3 regions of the Terrabacter sp. AAH1 genome follow, and region 2 is predicted to be linked to each of the others. Evidence: predicted binding sites of a transcription regulator. Region 2 holds the regulator's gene; each other region holds the start of a gene.
What was found. Region 2 encodes HrcA, which represses chaperone genes, less so after heat shock. Its sites were predicted from a motif close to TTNGCACTCGNNNNNNNCGAGTGCNAA; they were not measured.
Positions count from the first base shown of each region.

Region 1: the regulator HrcA is predicted to act here: its motif matches at 2,452-2,478, upstream of groES (co-chaperone GroES).
Region 3: the regulator HrcA is predicted to act here: its motif matches at 1,151-1,177, upstream of groL (chaperonin GroEL).

Region 1 is NZ_JBTJJV010000017.1:92,602-96,665, forward strand. It holds gene ACXR8F_RS19660 (WhiB family transcriptional regulator) at 1-95, shown strand, start outside; gene groL (chaperonin GroEL) at 243-1,856, opposite strand; gene groES (co-chaperone GroES) at 2,005-2,301, opposite strand; gene ACXR8F_RS19675 (class I SAM-dependent methyltransferase) at 2,536-3,777, shown strand.
Region 2 is NZ_JBTJJV010000006.1:15,341-19,404, reverse strand. It holds gene ACXR8F_RS11350 (DUF3097 domain-containing protein) at 1-694, opposite strand, end outside; gene hrcA (heat-inducible transcriptional repressor HrcA) at 933-1,976, shown strand; gene dnaJ (molecular chaperone DnaJ) at 2,061-3,194, shown strand; gene ACXR8F_RS11335 (16S rRNA (uracil(1498)-N(3))-methyltransferase) at 3,214-3,957, shown strand; gene ACXR8F_RS11330 (Gmad2 immunoglobulin-like domain-containing protein) at 4,015-4,064, opposite strand, start outside.
Region 3 is NZ_JBTJJV010000001.1:708,242-712,305, reverse strand. It holds gene ACXR8F_RS03335 (hypothetical protein) at 61-627, shown strand; gene ACXR8F_RS03330 (HIT family protein) at 701-1,120, shown strand; gene groL (chaperonin GroEL) at 1,335-2,966, shown strand; gene ACXR8F_RS03320 (hypothetical protein) at 3,247-4,064, opposite strand, start outside.

The DNA.
Region 1 (4,064 bases), on a different contig from region 2:
ACGCCCTCGAGGTCCGCGAGCCGTACGGCGTCTGGGGCGGGCTCACCGAGTCCGAGCGCGAGCTGCTCTACGACGGCATCCAGGAAGCGTCCTGACGCAGCCCTGACGGGCCCGTTGGACGACACGGGCCTTTCGACGACACGAGCCCGACACGAGCCCGACACGACTGAGGGCCGCTCCCCGGGGGAGCGGCCCTCGTCGTGCGTCAGGCGTGCACGCCGGACGTACGCGTCAGACGTCGGTCAGTGGCCGTGGCCGTGACCGTGGCCGCCGGCCTCGGGCTCGTCCTCGGGCTTGTCGACGACGAGCGTGTCCGTCGTGAGGATCATCGACGCGATCGACTCGGCGTTGCGCAGCGCGGAGCGGGTCACCTTGACCGGGTCGATGACGCCGGCGGCGATGAGGTCGCCGTACTCGCCGGTCGCCGCGTTGAGGCCCTGGCCGATCGGCAGCGCAGCCACCTTGGAGGTGACGACGTAGCCCTGGTGGCCCGCGTTCTCGGCGATCCAGCGCAGCGGCTCGGCGACGGCCTTGCGCACGATGCTGGCACCGGTGGCCTCGTCGCCCGTGAGCTCGAGGCTGTCGATGGCCGAGGCGGCGTGGATGAGGGCGGTGCCGCCACCGGCGACGATGCCCTCCTCGATCGCGGCGCGGGTCGCGGAGATCGCGTCCTCGATGCGGTGCTTCTTCTCCTTGAGCTCGACCTCGGTGTGCGCGCCGACCTTGATGACGCAGACGCCGCCGGCGAGCTTGGCGAGACGCTCCTGGAGCTTCTCCTTGTCCCAGTCGGAGTCGGTGCGCTCGATCTCGGCCTTGATCTGGTGCACGCGGCCGGCCACCTCGGACTCGTCGCCGTTGCCGTCGATGATCGTCGTGTTGTCCTTGGTGAGGACGATGCGGCGGGCCTGGCCGAGCACGGTCAGGTCGGCCTGGTCGAGCTTGAGGCCGACCTCCTCGGCGATGACCTGGCCACCGGTGAGGATCGCGATGTCCTGGAGCATGGCCTTGCGGCGGTCGCCGAAGCCGGGGGCCTTGACGGCCGCCACGTTGAACGTGCCGCGGATCTTGTTGACCACGAGCGTCGAGAGGGCCTCGCCGTCGACGTCCTCGGCGATGATGAGCAGCGGCTTGCCCGACTGCACGACCTTCTCGAGCACCGGGAGGATCTCCGCGACCGCGGAGATCTTGCCCTGGTTGATGAGCACGTAGGCGTCCTCGAGGACGGTCTCCATGCGCTCCGTGTCGGTGACGAAGTAGGCCGAGAGGTAGCCCTTGTCGAACTGCATGCCCTCGGTGAACTCGAGCTCGGTGGCGGTCGTCGAGGACTCCTCGACGGTGATGACGCCGTCCTTGCCGACCTTGTCGAACGCCTCGCCGATGAGGCCGCCGAGGGTGGCGTCCTGGGCGGAGAGGGTCGCGACGGAGGCGATCTCGTCCTTGCCGTCGACCTCGCGGGCGTTCTCGAGGAGGCGGTCGTTGACCGCGGTGACGGCCTTGTCCATGCCGCGCTTGAGCGCGGCCGGGGCGGCGCCCGCGGCGACGTTGCGCAGGCCCTCCTTGACCATGGCCTGGGCGAGCACGGTCGCGGTCGTCGTGCCGTCACCGGCGACGTCGTTGGTCTTGGTCGCGACCTCCTTGGCGAGCTGGGCGCCGAGGTTCTCGTAGGGGTCCTCGAGCTCGATCTCGCGGGCGATGGTCACGCCGTCGTTCGTGATCGTGGGGGCGCCCCACTTCTTGTCGATGACGACGTTGCGGCCCTTCGGGCCGAGCGTCACCTTGACGGCGTTGGCGAGCGCGTTGACGCCGCGCTCGAGCGACTTGCGGGCGGAGTCGTCGAACTCCAGCTGCTTGGCCATGGTGTTCCTTTGGCTCGGGTTGCTTTGCGGTTCTTGGGGATTCCGGGCGGATGCGATCGTGCCCGGTCAGGCGAGGGGCCGAACGAGGCGCACCCCGGGGAGACCCCAGCGGGGCTCACCGGGGTGCGTCACGGCATACGGCGTCGGGTCAGCCGACGATCGCGAGGACGTCGCGCGCGGAGAGGATGAGGTACTCCTCGCCGCCGTACTTGACCTCGGTGCCGCCGTACTTGCTGAAGATGACCTTGTCGCCGACCTTGACGTCGAGCGGCACGCGCTCGGTGCCGTTGTCGTTGAAGCGGCCGGGGCCGACGGCGAGGACCTCGCCCTCCTGCGGCTTCTCCTTGGCGGTGTCCGGGATGACGAGGCCGGACGCGGTGGTCTGCTCGGCCTCGAGGGACTTGACGACGATGCGGTCTTCGAGCGGCGTGATGGAAACCGACACGGTGGTGACCTTCCCTTCGGGACAGTCGAAAACTGGATTGCGGACTGTGGGCTCTCGAGACTGGTCGCCGTCGCGGGGGTCGACCTCCCTCGAGGAGGACGCTGGCACTTCCGGGTGGAGAGTGCCAACAGGAAGAAATCTAGGTTTCGGTTAGCACTCGGTCAAGTCGAGTGCCAGAATCCGTCGCGCGTCGCCCCGAGCGGGTCGGACCGTCCTCGCTGGCAGGATGTGCGCATGGACGCCGCCATGGTCGATCGCCTCGCGACGGGTGAGGGCTGGGCGCTGCTCCAGTCGCTGCCGCCCTACGACGAAGCCGGGTCGCTCCACCTGCAGGACCGCCTCCGCGAGGCGGGCTTCGCGGCCGACCTCGTCGCCGCCGCGATGACGCAGTCGCGGCTGCGGTCACGCGGCACCGAGAAGTTCGGCGACTTCGCGGCCGGCATGCTCTTCACCGCCGACGGTCTCGAGCAGGCGACCCGGCTCGCGATCGCCGCCCGGCACGCGCACCGCTACGTCAGCGCGGGGGTCCGCGAGGTGCACGACCTCGGGTGCGGGCTCGGCGCCGACGCGATGGCCTTCGCCGGCCTCGACCTCACGGTGCACGCCGTGGACGCGGACGACGCCACGGCCCGCGTCGCCGCCGTCAACCTGCGGCACTGGCCGTCGGCCCGGGTCACCCACGGACTCGCCGAGGACGTACGCCTGCCGCCGGGTGACGCCCACCGCCACGTCGGCGTGTGGCTCGACCCCGCCCGCCGCGTTCGCGGAGTGGCCGACGTGCAGGGCCGCACCAAGCGAGTCTTCTCGCTCGATGCCATCTCGCCGTCGTGGTCGCAGGTGCTGGCCTTCGCCGATGCCGTGCCCGCGACCGGCGCGAAGCTCTCCCCCGCCTTCCCCCACGGGTCCGTGCCGCGGGGGGCGGAGGCCCAGTGGACCTCCTGGCACGGCGAGGTGCTCGAGTGCGCCGTCTGGTGGGGCCCGCTCGTGTCGACGACCGGGCGCACCGCCGCGGTGTGCACCGAGACGTCGACGTCCGTCGTCACCGAGGACGACGCGGGCGACGGCGCGCCCCGCCCCGTCCTGGGCTCGGTCAACGAGATGGGCGAGTGGCTCTACGAGCCCGACCGCGCCGTGATCCGCGCCGGCCTCACCGGGGCCCTCGTGTCGGCGGTCGAGGGGACCGAGCTGGCCACCGGCGTGGGCTACGTGACGAGCGCGGTGGCGCGCGACCTGCCGTGGGCGCGCCGGTTCCGCGTGGTCGAGGCGATGCCGCTGTCGACGAAGCGACTGGCCCGCTGGCTGCGCGACCAGGGCCACGACCGCGTCACCATCAAGAAGCGCGGCGTCACCCTCGACGCCGACGTGCTGCGCCGGCAGCTGAAGATGACCGGCCGCGGCAAGGGCGGGTCGGAGGCGATCCTCGTGCTGACGCGCGTCGGCGGTGCCCAGGCCGCCGTCGTCGTCACCCCCGCCTGACCGACCTCCCCGACCCCCCTCGAGTGCTCAGTTCCCAAGCCCCAGTCGAGTGCTCAGTTCCCAACGCCAGGCCCCAGTCGAGTGCTCAGTTCCCAACGCCAGGCCCCGGTCGAGTGCTCAGTTCCCAACGCCAGTCCCCGGTCGAGTGCTCAGTTCCCAACGCCAGGCCCCGGTCGAGTGCTCAGTTTCGTGACGGAGGGACGTCGGGAAATGGGCACTCGACCAATGGGTGGTGGCTGCGCGGCTGCTTGGCTTCAGATCGTCTGCGCAACACGAATTGCGTGGAG
Region 2 (4,064 bases):
CCGGCCACTGCTGCCACCCGAGCCGCTCGGGGCGCACCGACTGCCACACGTCGACGTACGGGTGGCCGAGGATCTTCACGTGCTGCGCGAGGCCGGGCAGCGACCTCGCCTGCTCGACGATGCGGGCCTCCTTCGTGCCGGGCACGAGGTGGTCGACGAGCACCCCGAGGCGCCGGCCGGGGCCGGGCTGGAACTCCGCGATGATGCCCGCCAGGTCGTCGACGCCGTCCATGAGCTCGACGACGACGCCCTCGACGCGCAGGTCGTCGCCCCACACCTTCTCGACCAGCTCTGCGTCGTGGCGGCCCTCGACGTAGATGCGCGACCCGCTCGCCACCTTCGCCCGAGCCCCGGCCACGGCCACCGAGCCGCTCGCGGTGCGCGAGGCGGCCCGGCGCGCCTCGGCCAACGCCGCACCGGCGGCGGCCACGGGCGGTGTCAGGGTGACGGGCGAACCGTCGACGAGGAAGCCGGGACCCAGCGGGAACGCCTTCGTGCGGCCCCGCCGGTCCTCGAGGTGCACGAGGTGCATGCCGCCCGCCTTCTCGACGCGCACGACGGCACCGACCCAGCCCGTCTCGACCTCCTCGACCACGAGGTCGGGCTCGGCAGGGGTCGGCGTCGACCGGCCGCGCCGCGGGGCACGCCAGTCACCGCTCAGCACGTCGGATCCGTAACGGTCGTTGGGGGACACGACAAGCGAGCGTATGCCGCCGGGTCGGCCACCGCCGGGCGCCACGCGGGCGGTCGACGGGTCCCCGGCGGCATACGGTTGGATGAAATCGGAGATCGGCGCGTCTCGTCGTAGACTTGGCACTCGCTGACCGAGAGTGCCAGTCGAGGTGCCGCTGCAGCGTGCCGCGGCCGGCCCCGTGGCACACCGGCCCGCCGACACGTCCGCGCCGGTGGCCGAACCGTGAAGGAGGTACGTGATGAGCGAGGACCGCAGGCTGATGGTGCTGCGCGCCATCGTGCAGGACTACGTGCACACCTCCGAGCCCGTCGGCAGCAAGGCGCTCGTCGAGCGCCACCACCTCGGTGTCAGCGCGGCGACCGTGCGCAACGACATGGCCCTGCTCGAGGAGGAGGGTCTCATCCACGCGCCGCACACGTCGGCCGGGCGGGTTCCGACCGACGCGGGCTACCGCGTCTTCGTCGACCGGCTCAGCGCCGTCAAGCCCCTCTCGTCCGGCGAGCGGCGCGCGATCAGCCAGTTCCTCGAGGGCGCCGTCGACCTCGACGACGTCGTCGACCGCACGGTGCGGCTGCTCGCCAGCCTGACCCGTCAGGTCGCCGTCGTGCAGTACCCGTCGCTGACCCGGTCGACGGTGCGGCACATCGAGCTCGTGCCGATGGGCTCCTCGCACCTCATGATCGTCCTCATCGTCAACACCGGGCGCGTCGAGCAGCGCGTGGTCGACACCGGCCGCGTCCTGTCCGACGCCGACGGCGAGGCACTGGTCTCCTCGCTGCGCACCCGCATCAACGACGTCGCGGCGGGCGTCCCGTTCACCGTGGCGGCCACGCAGCTGCGGCGCCTCGTCGACGAGACCGACGAGGCCGACCGCGCCGCCATGAAGGCGGTCGTCTCGGCCCTCGGTGACGCCCTCGTCGAGGAGCGCGAGGAGCGCGTCGTGCTCGCCGGCCAGGCCAACCTCGCCCGGGCCGGTGCGGACTTCCCGCGCACCATCGGGCCGATCCTCGAGGCGCTCGAGGAGCACGTGACGCTGCTGCGCCTGCTCGGTCAGCTCGGCGACGACCCCGACCTCGTCTCGGTGCGCATCGGCTCCGAGAACCCGGTGACCGGCCTGCAGAGCACCTCTCTCGTGTCGATGGGCTACGGGTCCGGTTCCGAGCGGGTCGCCAGCCTCGGCGTGCTCGGCCCGACCCGCATGGACTACCCCACGACGATGGCGTCGGTCCGTGCCGTCGCCCGCTACGTCTCTGAGATCCTCGACGACAACGCGGGCACCTGACCCGACCGACCCGACCACCAGACCGCACACGCCGGTGCACTGCTGCGCCGTCCCGAAAACACCACGCACCGAAGGAATCCCAGCTTGAACGACTACTACGCCGTCCTCGGTGTCTCGCGCGACGCGAGCCAGGAGGAGATCAAGAAGGCCTACCGTCGACTCGCCCGCAAGCTGCACCCCGACGTCAACCCCGGCCCGGAGGCCGAGGAGGAGTTCAAGCGGGTGTCGCAGGCCTACGACGTGCTGTCGGACCCGCAGAAGCGCCAGTCCTTCGACATGGGCGCCGACCCGTTCGCCAGCGGCGGCGGCGCCGGCTTCGGCGCGGGTGCCGGCTTCTCGTTCAGCGACGTCATGGACGCCTTCTTCGGAGCCGGGGCGGCCGCCGGAACGCGAGGCCCGCGCCAGCGCATGCAGCGCGGGCAGGACGCCCTCGTGCGCCTCGACATCGACCTCGCCAAGGCCGTCTTCGGGTCGGAGGAGGAGCTCACCCTCGACACCGCCGTCGGGTGCAACCGCTGCGGCGGCGACGGTGCCGAGCCGGGCACCGGCCGGCAGACCTGCCCGATCTGCAAGGGCGCCGGCGAGGTGCAGCAGGTCCAGCGCAGCTTCCTCGGCCAGGTCATGACCTCGCGTCCGTGCGTCAACTGCCAGGGCTACGGCTCGACCCTCACCGACCCCTGCCACGACTGCTCCGGCGACGGACGCGTGCGCACCCGCCGGTCGCTCAAGCTCAAGGTGCCCGCCGGCGTCGACACGGGGACGCGCATCCAGCTCACCGGCGAGGGCGAGGTCGGCCCGGGCAACGGTCCCGCCGCCGACCTCTACGTCGAGATCCGGGTGGTCAACCACGAGACCTACACCCGCCGCGGCGACGACCTGCACTGCAGCGTCGAGCTGCCGATGGCGGCTGCCGCGCTCGGCACGAGCTTCAAGCTCTCGACCTTCGACGGCATGCAGGACCTCGAGATCAAGCCCGGCACCCAGAGCGGTGACGTCCTCACGCTGCGCGGTCTCGGGGTCACGCACCTGCGCCACGGTGGGCGCGGCGACCTGCTCGTGCACGCGAACGTGCTGACGCCCACGCGCCTCACCGACGAGCAGCAGGAGCTGCTGCGCCAGTTCGCCGCGCTGCGCGGCGAGGAGCGTCCCGAGGGGCGCCTCGCCCCCGCCAACAAGGGCCTCTTCGGCAAGCTGCGCGACGCCTTCAAGGAGAAGTGACCCGCGCGATGGGTGCCCGGTGACGCACCAGCTCTTCCTCGGTGAGCCGTCCTCGGTCGCGGCAGCGGTCGAGGGCGCCTCGCTGCTGCTCGACGGCGACGAGGGCCGGCACGCGGGGGCCGTGGTGCGCCTGCGGGTGGGGGAGCGCTACTTCGTCGCCGACGGGGCCGGACGCCGCGTGCTGCTCGAGGCCACCGACGTCGACCGTTCGTCGGTGCGCGGCACGGTGCTGGAGGTCGTCGACGAGCCCGCGCCGGCGACCCGCTTCGTCCTCGTCCAGGCGCTGGCAAAGGGCGACCGCGACGAGCAGGCGATCGAGGCGGCGACCGAGCTCGGAGTCGACGAGATCGTCCCCTGGCAGGCCGAACGCTCCGTCGTGGTGTGGCGTGGCGAACGCGCCGCCAAGTCGCTCGCGAAGTGGGCGGCCGTGGTCACCCGGGCGACCAAGCAGTCCCGCCGCTCACGTATGCCGCTCACGTCGCCCGCGGTCGGGCTCGCACCGCTCGTGGCCCGGGTGGGCGAGTCGGCCCTGACGCTCGTGCTCCACGAGGACGCCACGGAGCCGCTCGCCACGGTCGAGCTGCCGGATGAGGGCGACGTGCTCCTCGTCGTCGGCCCCGAGGGCGGTATCAGCGAACGCGAGGTCGAGGCCCTTCGTGGGGCCGGGGCGCGGCCCGTGCGCCTCGGCTCGACGATCCTGCGGGCGTCCTCCGCCGGTCCTGCGGGCCTCGCGGTGCTCAGCGCCAGGGCCCGCTGGCGCTGACCCCCTCCCACACCGAGAACGCCGTCCGTCCGGACGGACTGCCCTCTCGGTGGGGTCTCAGCGGGCGGTGAAGGGGATGCGCTGCTCTGCGGCGAGCGAGCCGTCCT
Region 3 (4,064 bases), on a different contig from region 2:
GCTGCCCGGCGGTTGCTCCGGACAGGCGATCCCGGCCCGGTTCCTCTACGTTGGTGAGCCATGTCCTTCGAGCCCTCCACCGACTTCCGGCCCGGACCGCGTGGTCGACGTCGTCGTCGAGTCGTCATCGCGGCAGCTCTGGCCGCGTTCGCCCTGCTCGCCACCGGAGCCGTCGCACTCTGGTCCGGCGACAGCTGGCGCGACGAGGCGATGAGCGCCGGCGTCTTCCCCGACGTGCCCGGCTCGGACTTCGCCGAGACGCCGTCGGAGGACGGCTGGGGCACGTCCGACGGCACGGCCGACGCGCCCGGCACGTCCAGCACCGCGGCGACGCCCGGCACGTCCTCGACCCAGGCTCACGCGACCGCAGTCGTCCAGCCTGCCTCGGATGCCACGTCGACCGTGCCGACGACCCGGGCGCCGGCGCCCGACCCGACGTCCACCTCCACGGTGGCGCCGCCGCCGGCCCCCGCGCCCACGTCACCGGCCCCGTCGTCGTCGACCGCGGCTCCGAGCCCGTCGCCGACCAAGGGCGGCCCGAAGCCGAAGCCGAGCTCGCCCAAGCCCACCCCCACGAGCAGCCCGACGCCGTCCGACGGCGGCTGCTTCCTGCTCATCATCTGCTGACCCGGCGCCACCGCACCGCGGCCCCCGTCGACGCCTGCGCGACGGGGGCCGCGCTGCGTGGCAGCCTGTCGCCATGGACTGCGTCTTCTGCTCGATCGTCGCCGGTGACCTGCCCAGCGACCGGGTGCTCGACGAGCCGGACTTCGTCGGCTTCCTCGACCGGCGGCCCGTCTTCAAGGGCCACGTCCTGTTGGTGCCGCGCGTGCACGTCGACACGCTGCTCGACCTGCCCGACGACCTGCACGCCGGACTCCTCGGCGCCGCGCGTCGCCTCGCGGCGTCGGTCGTCGGCGGGCTCGGGGCACAGGGCTCGTTCGTCGCGATGAACAACGTGGTGAGCCAGTCGGTGCCGCACCTGCACGTGCACGTGGTGCCGCGCACCAGGGGCGACGGCCTGCGCGGCTTCTTCTGGCCGCGCACGAAGTACGCCTCCGAGGAGGAGTCCGCCGCGTATGCCGCCCGGCTCGCCGCGGCGCTCGAGCCTGCCGGGTGAGCCCCGGCCTCCCGGGGGTGCGTCGTTTTGTTTGCACTCGCACCCCGAGAGTGCCAATAATGGCGTTAGCACTCTCCCCGTGGGAGTGACAGAAATATGGGCCGCCTGCCGAGGGGCCGGGTTCGCAGCGACGTGAGCTGGGAAGACCGGTCCCGTCCGTCGCGGGCGTCATGCGGCCCACCACCTTTCGATTCGCGTGGGAGGAACCACCCGAATGGCCAAGACCATTGCGTTTGACGAAGAGGCGCGTCGCGGGCTCGAGCGTGGGATGAACATCCTCGCCGACGCCGTCCGCGTGACCCTCGGCCCGAAGGGCCGGAACGTCGTGCTGGAGAAGAAGTGGGGCGCCCCCACGATCACCAACGACGGTGTCTCGATCGCCAAGGAGATCGAGCTCGACGACCCGTACGAGAAGATCGGCGCGGAGCTCGTCAAGGAAGTTGCCAAGAAGACCGACGACGTCGCCGGTGACGGCACGACGACGGCGACCGTCCTCGCCCAGGCCATGGTCAAGGAGGGCCTGCGCAACGTTGCCGCGGGTGCCAACCCGATGGCCCTCAAGCGCGGCATCGAGAAGGCCGTCGAGGCCGTCTCCGCCCGTCTGCTCGAGCAGGCCAAGGAGATCGAGACCAAGGAGCAGATCGCCTCGACCGCCAGCATCTCGGCGGCCGACGAGGAGATCGGCGGTCTCATCGCCGAGGCGATGGACAAGGTCGGCAAGGAAGGCGTCATCACCGTCGAGGACTCCAACACCATGGGTCTCGAGCTGGAGATGACCGAGGGTATGCGCTTCGACAAGGGCTACATCTCGGCGTACTTCGTCACCGACACCGAGCGCATGGAGGCCGTCCTCGACGATGCCTACGTGCTCGTCGCCAACAGCAAGATCGGCAGCATCAAGGACCTCGTCCCGCTGCTCGAGAAGGTCATGCAGTCCGGCAAGCCGCTGCTGATCATCGCCGAGGACATCGAGGGTGAGGCCCTCGCGACCCTCGTCGTCAACAAGATCAAGGGCACGTTCAAGTCCGTCGCCGTCAAGGCCCCGGGCTTCGGCGACCGCCGCAAGGCCATGCTCACCGACATCGCCATCCTCACCGGTGGCCAGGTCATCTCCGAGGAGGTCGGTCTCAAGCTCGAGAACGCCACCCTCGACCTGCTCGGCAAGGCTCGCAAGGTCGTCGTCACCAAGGACGAGACGACCATCGTCGAGGACGCCGAGGACCGCTCGCAGATCGAGGGCCGCATCGCCCAGATCAAGGCCGAGATCGAGAAGTCGGACTCCGACTACGACCGTGAGAAGCTCCAGGAGCGCCTCGCCAAGCTCGCCGGCGGCGTCGCCGTCATCAAGGCGGGCGCGGCCACCGAGGTCGAGCTCAAGGAGCGCAAGCACCGCATCGAGGACGCCGTCCGCAACGCGAAGGCTGCCGTCGAGGAGGGCATCGTCGCCGGTGGTGGCGTCGCTCTCATCCAGGCCGCCAAGGCGCTCGACGAGCTCTCGCTCGAGGGTGACGAGGCGACCGGCGCGAACATCGTGCGCGTCGCGACCGAGGCCCCGCTCAAGCAGATCGCGATCAACGCCGGTCTCGAGGGTGGAGTCGTGGCCGAGAAGGTGCGCGGTCTCGAGGCCGGCCACGGCCTCAACGCCGCCACGGGCGAGTACGGCGACCTGCTGGCCGCGGGCATCATCGACCCGGTCAAGGTGACCCGCTCGGCGCTGCAGAACGCCGCGTCGATCGCCGCACTGTTCCTCACGACCGAGGCCGTCATCGCCGACAAGCCCGAGAAGGCCGCTGCGGCCATGCCGGGTGGCGACGACATGGGTGGCATGGGCGGCATGGGCTTCTGAGCCCAGCTGCCCCACGCGACGCAGTCACGTCCGAAGGGCGGTTCCCCACGGGGAGCCGCCCTTCGGCATGCGGTCCTCGGGGCTGACGGCGTCGCCGGCCGGCCTGCGTGGCTGCGGGCGCGGCGCGGGGCCCGGCCGGACGTCGCTGGCCCGGCCGGGCGCATGATGTCAGCGGCAGGCCACCGCGAAAGCGACGGCTCGGCGTCTGCCTCGTGGGCAACACTGACGCCCCTCGGGGTACCGGGTGTGGAGCACGACATGGCGCGCGGCTCCGCTGAGGTCAGGCGGTGCCGGGGTCGTCCGGTTCGCCACCCGTTGATGATCCGGGCTCGGTCGAGCCGCGCTGCGGCGTGCCGCGCGCAGGCGAGCCGGCCGACGTCTCGGTCGGCGACGACTCCGCTGACCCATCCCGGGCCGAGGCGATCGGCCCGACGCGGTCGAGGAGGCGCAGCCCCTCGGTCGCGCACCACCAGCCGAGCTGCCGGTAGGCCTCGAACTCGAGGTCGCCGAAGTCCTGACGCGTGGTCGCCGCGCGAGGGAAGTCGGCATGTCGCATCGCGAACGAGCGCACGGCCTCGGGGAGCACCACCGAGGCCAGGTCTCCGGGGCGGACCGCCTTGACCACGAGCACGCGGATGCCCGCCTCCGGAGCGACGTAGATGCGGGCGTAGTCGGGCGGCGCGTCGCTCGGCGTGCTGCGCCACCACCGGGCAGCAGGGCGCTGGTCCGCGCTCGTTCCCGGCATGGTGCCGCGCAATGCCTCGTCGTCGAGGGTGAGGACGACGCCGAGGTCCGAGGCGATCACCGACAGCGCATCGCCCACAGCGGCCCAGGTGCCCTCGCGGTCGTTGCTCGCGTCGAACACGATCACCGTGCCGCCCACTGCCGGCTGACCTTCCGATGCTTGCCCTGTGTGGCTGGACGGCCGCTGCAGGGACCGGACGGCCTCCACCAGGCCGGTGTTGTCGAGGTGGCCGCCGTCGGTCAGGTAGATCCAGCGGTCGAGGAGGGAGCCCCGACCGGCGGCCTCGTTGAGGACCTGGCCGATGCCCGGCCGGCTGTCGAGCCACGGCGCCGCCGGCCAGCGGGTGAGGTACT